Rhodospirillum rubrum ATCC 11170: one gene and its partner. The protein of the gene in region 2 binds, or shares a complex with, the protein of the main gene of each other region. Links are inferred from orthologs where the notes say so. Each region holds a gene or a part of one and is shown on either strand. Other genes may lie near its edges.

Region 1 (2,953 bases), 4.1 Mb from region 2 along the record:
GGCGAGCAGGGCGAAGACCACAGCGCCGCCCACCACCCCGGCGGTCCCCAGCCCGCCCAGCCCCGAGAAAAGCGCCACCCCGGCGAAACAGGCCATGGCGCCGATCATCGCCAGTTCACCAAACACCAGCAGGATCGTCCGGCCCAGGGCATAGATCAGGGTGTAACTGGCGGCCAGCAGGCCATAAAGCGCGATCACCGGCAGGGCGTTAAGGGTTTGCTGGAGGAAATAGGCGAGATCGATCGGGATCTCGGCCACCACCGCCAGGGCGCCGTCGGCCAGCCGCGCCGTGCGCTCGGCCCCGGCCTCGGGCCGATCAAGCCAGAAGCGTTTGAGCATATGCAGCCGGGCCGCCGATAAGGGCCCACGCCCCTCGTCGACCACGGCACGCAGCTCCAGGCGGTTGGCATCAAGGCCTTGGCCGGCGAACAGGCAGGTCAGCGCCCCCGTGGATTCCCCCGATCCCAGTTGATAGGTCAGGCGCAAACCGGCTCCGCCATCGGCGGTGGAAAAGCTGGCGCGGTCGAGGATCGCCACCGGCGCCTCGGCCGGCACCAGGGCGAGCAGGGCGCGCTCGCATAAACCGGCCTGAAAGCTGTCGATGGGGGCGCAGGCGCCGACCAGAGACACGACCAGCCACGACACCAAAACCGCCAAAGCCCGCATCCAGGCCATTGCTTCCCCCTCTGTCTCCCCTCTCCGGGCCCTTCGCCCCGCCCGGGCGGGTCACGGAATCATCGCCGGGCGGCCCGCTCTTCCGCCATAAGAACATTTAGGGTACATTGGCGGACCCCGCCCCGGAAAACCAGCGGATTTCCCCATGACCGGCCTCTGTCGCGACTGTCTATGCGAGGTGCTGACACCCAGCGGATGCTGTCCGGGCTGCGGATCGGCGCGGGTGGTTCGCCATCCCGGGCTCGCCCTTCTGGATATCGCCCATATCGACTGCGACGCCTTTTACGCCTCGGTGGAAAAGCGCGACAATCCCAGCCTGCGCGACCGACCGCTGATCGTTGGCCATCCCGGCGGCCGCGGCGTGGCGACGACGGCCTGTTACATCGCCCGGCGCTTTGGCGCGCGCTCGGCGATGCCGATGTTCAAATGCCTGGAGCTCTGCCCCGAGGCCGTGGTCATCCCCCCCGATATGGCGAAATACAAGGCCGTCAGCGCCCAGGTGCGGGCGATCATGCTCGAGGCGACGCATAGGCTGGAGCCGCTGTCGCTTGACGAGGCCTATCTGGATCTTTCCGAAGGCGAACACCGTTTCGCCCGGCCGCCGGCGGTCAGTTTGGCGACGATCGCCCGCCGGGTCGAGCGCGAGATCGGCATCACCGTGTCGATCGGGCTGTCCTCGAACCGTTTCCTGGCCAAGCTGGCCAGCGACATGAACAAGCCCCAGGGGTTCACCGTGATCGACGAGGCCGAGGCCCCGGCCCTGCTGGCGCCGATGCCGGTCAAACGCCTGCATGGGGTGGGAGCGGCGACCGAACGCCGGTTGGCCGAATTGGGCCTGCACACCATCGGCGATCTTCAGGGCCGGCCCGAGGCCGATTTGCTCGCCCGCTTTGGTAAGATCGGCCGGGCGCTGCACGCCCACGCCTGGGGGCGGGGCGGCCGGACGATCAGCCCCGATCGCGAAACCAAAAGCATCTCGGCCGAAACCACCTTCGAGCGCGATCTGTCGCGCCTGCCCGATCTCGCCCGCGCCCTGGGCCCGTTAAGCGAGCGCGTGGCCCGCGCCCTGACCCGCAACGCCCTGGCCGGGGCGACGGTGGTGCTGAAGCTCAAGACCCATGACTTCCGCATCCTGACCCGTCACGCCCGCTTGGGCGACCCGACCGCCCGGGCCGAGGTGATCGCCGGCGCCGCCCGGCGTTTGCTTGAACGCGAAACCGATGGCCGGCGCTTTCGCCTAATCGGGGTGGGCATGGCCGACCTGCGCCCGGGCAGCGAGGCCGATCCCCCCGATCTATTCGCCCGCTCCCCGCCGACGGCACGCGACGCACCGGCCGGCAAGGAGACGGGCGATGGCGGGTCGGAAAGCCCTCAGAGGACCGCTTCGACCGCCTCGACCTCGGGAATGTAGTGGCGCAGCATGTTTTCGATGCCGTGCTTGAGGGTGGCGGTGGAACTGGGGCAGCCCGAGCACGAGCCGCGCAGGTGCAGATAGACGACGCCATCCTGGAAGCGATCGAACACGATATCGCCGCCATCCTGGGCCACCGCCGGGCGCACCCGGGTTTCCAGCAGATCGCGGATCTGGCGGACGACCTCGTCGTCCTCGGCGCTTCCCGCGCTCTCGGCGGCGGTGCCGGCGATCAGCACCGGCTCGCCCGAGGTGAAATGCTCCATGATCGCGCCCAGGACCAGCGGCTTGATCACCTGCCAATCCTCGGCCTCGGCCTTGCTGACGGTGATGAAATCGGCGCCAAGGTAGATGCCGGTCACCCCGTCGATGGCAAACAGCCGACGGGCGAGCGGCGAGGGCCCGGCCGCGCCGACATCGGCGAAATCGCGCCCGCCACCGGGTAGAACCGCCTTGCCGGGCAGGAACTTGAGGCTGGCGGGATTGGGAGTGCGTTCGGTCTGAATAAACATCAGGGGCGCTTTCTAGAAAGACGACAAAGGAGGAAGGCCGGGGGAAAGGGACCGCGCCGGCGGGCCGCTCCCGCCTCCGAATTGGGCCGAAGCAGGCGGGCTGTCAAGCGAGGCGTTCAATATCCTCGGGGGTCAAACCGGCCGGCACGATGGTGACGGGCACGCGCAGCCGCGCCATCAGGCCACTGCCGCAGGCGGTGACCAGCGGCCCCGGCCCGTCCTTGCCCTTGCCCGCCGCCAGCACCAGGATCGACAACCCCGGCTCTTCGTCGATCAACGACAGCAGTTCGTCGACCGCCTTGCCCTCGCGCACATAGAGCATCGGCAGTTGGCCCGAACGGCGGTTGACCTCGGC
Region 2 (5,021 bases):
TCGTAGTGGAATTTGGTGGTGCGCGGCTCGGTGCCGCGCTTGTCGGTCAACAGCAGCCGCACCCCGGAATTGAGGAAGGCCAGCTCGCGCAGGCGATGCTCCAGGGTGGCGTAATCATAGGTGGTGATGGCGAAGATCGCCGGCGAGGCCAAAAAGGTGATCTCGGTGCCGGTGCGGTCGCCGCAGTCGCCCACCACCTTCAGCGGCGCCACCACCTCGCCGTGCTCGAAGCGCACGTAGTGTTCCTTGCCGTCGCGCCAGATGCGCAGATCAAGCCAGTCCGACAGGGCGTTGACCACCGATACGCCCACGCCGTGCAGCCCGCCCGACACCTTGTAGGAATTCTGGTCGAACTTTCCGCCGGCATGCAGCTGGGTCATGATCACCTCGGCGGCGCTCACCCCCTCCTCGCGGTGGATATCGACGGGGATGCCGCGGCCATTGTCACAGACCGTCACCGAGCCATCGCCGTTGAGAATGACCTCGGAGTGATCGCAGTAACCGGCGAGCGCCTCGTCGATGGCGTTATCAACCACCTCATAGACCATGTGGTGCAGGCCTGACCCGTCGTCGGTATCGCCGATGTACATGCCGGGGCGCTTGCGCACCGCCTCCAGTCCTTTGAGAACCTTGATGGATTCGGATGTATAGGCCTGCTGGGTCATGGGAGCGGTCTTCTTGTTGTCTACGTGGAAAGGTCCGGCCCGAAAGCCGGCAACGGGGGCTTTGCTAGTCTAGCACGGCCCCCTCGGCGATGCGCAGGAATTGAGCGTTTTTGGCCCAGGAGTCAAAAGCTTGCGCCTCCGTTCCCGAGACCCAGGCCTGAAGTCCCTGGCCGCTCAGGGCCTCGCCCAGGGCGGCGCGGCGCGGCGCATCGAGATGGGCCACGCCCTCGTCGAGCAACAGCAGCGGCGCCACGGCGCGGGCGGCCTCCTGGACCCGGGCCTGGGCCAGGATCAGGGCGATCAGCACCGCCTTCTGCTCGCCGGTCGAGGCCTGGACGGCGGGAATGTCCTTGGGGCCGTGGCGCACCGCCAGATCATCGCGGTGCGGTCCCGGGGCCGGCGCCTCGGGTCCGCGCGCCATGGCCAGGGCGGCGCGCAGGCGGTCTTCGGCGGCCAGGGCCGGGCCGGCGGCCAGCCAGCCGTCGACCTCGGAGACCAGATCGATCCGCGCCCCGGGAAACGGCCCGGTGGCGGCGCGCACCGCCGCCCCCAGGCGGTCGACCAGATCGCGGCGCGCCGCGACGATCGCCACGCCATGGCGGGCCATCACGTCTTCCAGCCCGTCCAGCCAGCCGCGCGACGCCCGTCCCTCGCGCAGCAGGCGGGCGCGTTCGCGCTGGGCCTGGGCGTAAGCGGCGGTGCGTCCGGCGTGATCGGGATCAAGGCCATTGACCAGACGGTCAAGAAAGCGCCGGCGCTCGCTCGCCCCGCCGCGAAACAACCCGTCCATTTCCGGGGTCAGCCACAGCACCGAGAACAGATCGCCCAGCGCCGCCTGACCGGCCGTCGCCCCATCGATGCGCACCAGACGGCGCTCGCCCGCCGTCGCCCGCTCAAGGCCGGTGCCGACATCGACGCCGCGCCCCAGGGTTCCCGGCCCCGCCGGCAACCGCAGATGGGCGGCCACCGCCCAGGGCGGGCCCGCCGTCGCGGCGTCGCCCCCGACCCGGCGGCAGGGATCGGCCAGAGCCGCCCGTCGCAAGCCGCGCCCCGGGGCGAGAAACGACAGGGCTTCCAGCAGATTGGTCTTGCCCGCGCCATTGGGACCGGTCAGCACCAGGGGCCGGGGTCCGACATCCAGGCGCAGCCGGTCGTAGCAGCGAAAGGCGGTCAGGGTCAGCCGCTCGACCACGACGCCCCTTGGCCCTCCAGGGGGCGGCCGGTCGGACGCGGCGGAAAGGGGCGGCGTCGTCACACCCGCATCGGCATCAGCACATAGACGGCCGAGGCGTCGGCGACGTCGCGAATGACCGTCGGCGAGGCGGCGTCGGCAAAGGTCAGGCGCACCGATCCCCCCTCGACCTGACCGAGAATGTCGAGCAGGTAGCGGGAATTGAAGCCGATCTCGAGCGAGGTCGACTGATAGGCCGCCTCGATCTCCTCGACGGCGCTGCCGGCATCGGGACTCGAAGCCGAAAGCGTCATCGTACCCTTGGCGACGGCAACCTTGATGGCCCGGGACTTTTCCGTCGAGATCGCCGACACCCGGTCGGCGGCCTGGGCGAAAAGCTTGCAATCGACTTCCAGAACCTTGTCGTTTTCGGTCGGGATCACGCGCTCGTAATCGGGGAAAGTGCCGTCGATCAGTTTGGAGGTCAGGCGGGTTTCGTCGAAATCGAAGCGGATCTTCTGCTCGGACAGCCCGACGGTGATATCCATGCCGGTCTCTTCGATCAGCTTGCGCAATTCGCCCACGGTCTTGCGCGGCACGATCACCCCGGGCATGCCGGCGGCGCCGGCGGGCAAGGGAATCTCGGCGCGGGCCAAACGGTGGCCATCGGTGGCCACGGCGCGCAACACCGGCACCCCGGCGCTTTCCGTGGCGTGCAGATAGATGCCGTTGAGGTAGTAGCGGGTTTCCTCGGTGGAGATGGCAAAGCGCGTGCGATCGATCAGACCGCGCAGATCGGTCGCCGGCAGCGAGAAGCTGTGACTGAACTCGCCGGCGCTGAGCGCGGGAAAATCCTCGACCGGCAGGCACGACAGCGAAAACCGCGAGCGCCCGGCCTTGAGCACCAGCTGGCCGTCGTTGCCGTCATAGCTCAATTCCACCTGGCTGCCGTCGGGCAGCTTGCGGACGATGTCATACAGGGTATGGGCCGGCGCCGTGGTCGCTCCCGGGGCCAGGGTGGTCGCCGTCACCGTCTCGACGATCTCCAGGTCCATGTCGGTGGCGTTCAGGCTGAAGCCGCTCTCGCCGGTTTCCATCCGCACGTTCGACAAGATGGGAATCGTATTGCGCCGCTCGACGACGCTCTGGACGTGTCCCAAGGACTTGAGAAGGGCGGTGCGCTCGATCGTCAGCTTCATGGGCGGGCCTGAACCGGTGTCGGGACGGTTGGCCCCCGGGGGACCGACCGCACGGGAAGGGGAGATCGGCGACGGGAGACAGCGCCGAAAGGGCGGGAAGTATACGCAGACCACGGCCCCCGCCCAAGCGCTTTCCGCGTCAGGCGACGCCCGCAAGGAGAAGGGGGCGCCTCCCTTTCAACCGCAGACGGCGAAAACCGGGGCGGGAAACGGAGTCGCCGGGGGCCGGAGGCGTCAGGCCTCGAGCATGCGCCGCAGCAGTTCGACATCCTCGGCGAAGGTGCCATCGGCCAGGATCAGTTCCTCGACCTTGCGCACCGCATGCATGACCGTGGTGTGGTCGCGGCCACCGAAGCTTTTGCCGATTTCGGGCAGCGAACGGCTGGTCAGCTGCTTGCAGAGATACATCGCCACCTGCCGGGGCCGGGCCACCGCCCGGGCGCGGCGGGCCGAATGCATATCGGCGAGGCGGATCTTGAAGTGCTCGGCGACCTTCTTTTGAATTTCGTCGACGGTGACGCGCTTGTCATAGGTGCGCAGCAGGTCGTGCAGAACATCCTGGGCGGTTTCCAGGGTCAGATCGCGGCCGACCAGTTGAGCATGGGCGATCAGGCGGATCAGGGCGCCCTCAACCTCGCGGCCGTTCGACGCGATCTTATGGGCGATGAATTCAAGGACCTTTTCGGGCACGGAAACGCCCATGTGCTCGGCCTTCGATTCAAGAATGCCCAGGCGCAGCTCATAGGTGGTGGGATGGAGATCGGCAACCAGACCGCAGGCCATGCGCGAGCGCAGGCGGGCGCCGATGTTTTCCAGATCGGTGGGCGATTTGTCGGCCGACAGCACGATCTGGCTGCCCTGATCGACCAGGGCGTTGAAGGTGTGGAAGAATTCTTCCTGGGTGCTGTCCTTGCCGCTGATGAACTGAATGTCATCGACCATCAGCACTTCGACGCTGCGGAACTGCTCCTTGAACGACATGGTGTCTTGCTGGCGCAGGGCGCGGATGAAGCGGTGCATGAACTGCTCGGCCGACAGATAGATCACCCGGCGATGCGGCGAGGCCTCGCGGATGCCCCGGGCGATCGCATGCATCAGATGGGTCTTGCCCAGACCGACGCCGCCATAAAGGAACAAGGGGTTGAAGGCGACCCCCGTGGAATCGGCCACCCGTTTGGCCGCCGCATAGGCGAACTCATTGGGCTTGCCGACAACGAAGTTATCAAAGGTGAAGCGCGGATCGAGCGGGGCGGAAATGCCGTCGTCAAGGGGGGCCGGCGCCGAGTCGGCTCCTTCGGCGCCACCCTCGGCCGCCACCCGCACCATGGTCCGCGAAGCGCGCGCGGCGGGGCGTGGGGCGCCGGCCTCGGCCGGCCGCTGGCCCGCCGCCGGATCGGAGGCGCCCTCCGCCCTGTCGGCGTCCTGACCGGCGCGGGCCGGCGGAGCGGGAGCGGGCGCGCTCTCGACGATGAAATCGACATAGCGAATCGACGAATCCTCGGCCGCCCACAGCGAGCGGATGCGATCCCCGTAATGGTTCATCACCCAGTCGCGCATGAAACGCGTCGGCACGGCCAGACGCACCTCGCCCTCCACCGCCGCGACCAGGGTCATCGGCACGACCCAGGTCCGATAGGCGGAGTCGCCGAATTCCCGCTTCAAGAAGCCGCGCACCCGGTCCCAACTGGCACTCAGGTCGCAGCCATCAGCACCGGCAAGACTGCCGTTCTGGGGGTTCACGGCGACTCCCGACGATTCGTACATCTCGTGCTCCACTAATGGGTGTCCTTCGGCCGACCCAGATCCAGGCCGTTCCAGAAATAACCCCCGTATCCTCGCGTATTCGGGACGGCGTTCGGCATCCGCAGGCCGGGCTTCGGCCCGTGACAGATGGACGACTCATCCCAAATCAAACAGACTTTAGAAGGCTCGCCGTAGAAAAAATAACAACAGAACCTTAAAATCTCTGACATATCCAAACACCGG

Evidence for each region. The genes of interacting proteins can lie anywhere in the genome.
Region 1: the proteins of dnaN (region 2) and RRU_RS18240 are in contact, whole or in part, in a solved structure (PDB 1OK7), measured with the Escherichia coli proteins. The link is inferred for Rhodospirillum rubrum ATCC 11170 from one-to-one orthologs.

What each region holds. Positions count from the first base shown.
Region 1 is NC_007643.1:4,060,947-4,063,899, forward strand. It holds RRU_RS18240 (DNA polymerase IV), read left to right. Parts: upstream 1-820; coding sequence 821-2,086; downstream 2,087-2,953. Other genes in the region: RRU_RS18235 (branched-chain amino acid ABC transporter permease), read right to left, coding at 1-675; RRU_RS18245 (NifU family protein), read right to left, coding at 2,047-2,598; RRU_RS18250 (universal stress protein), read right to left, coding at 2,702-2,953. UniProt on the Escherichia coli protein: Poorly processive, error-prone DNA polymerase involved in translesion repair and untargeted mutagenesis. Copies undamaged DNA at stalled replication forks, which arise in vivo from mismatched or misaligned primer ends.
Region 2 is NC_007643.1:6-5,026, reverse strand. Bases 977-3,837 are described here. They hold dnaN (DNA polymerase III subunit beta), read right to left. Parts: upstream 3,036-3,837; coding sequence 1,917-3,035; downstream 977-1,916. Other genes in these bases: dnaA (chromosomal replication initiator protein DnaA), read right to left, coding at 3,270-3,837; recF (DNA replication/repair protein RecF), read right to left, coding at 977-1,857. Outside these bases: gyrB (DNA topoisomerase (ATP-hydrolyzing) subunit B), read right to left, coding at 1-665; more of recF, read right to left, coding at 730-976; more of dnaA, read right to left, coding at 3,838-4,799. UniProt on the Escherichia coli protein: Confers DNA tethering and processivity to DNA polymerases and other proteins. Acts as a clamp, forming a ring around DNA (a reaction catalyzed by the clamp-loading complex) which diffuses in an ATP-independent manner freely and bidirectionally along dsDNA.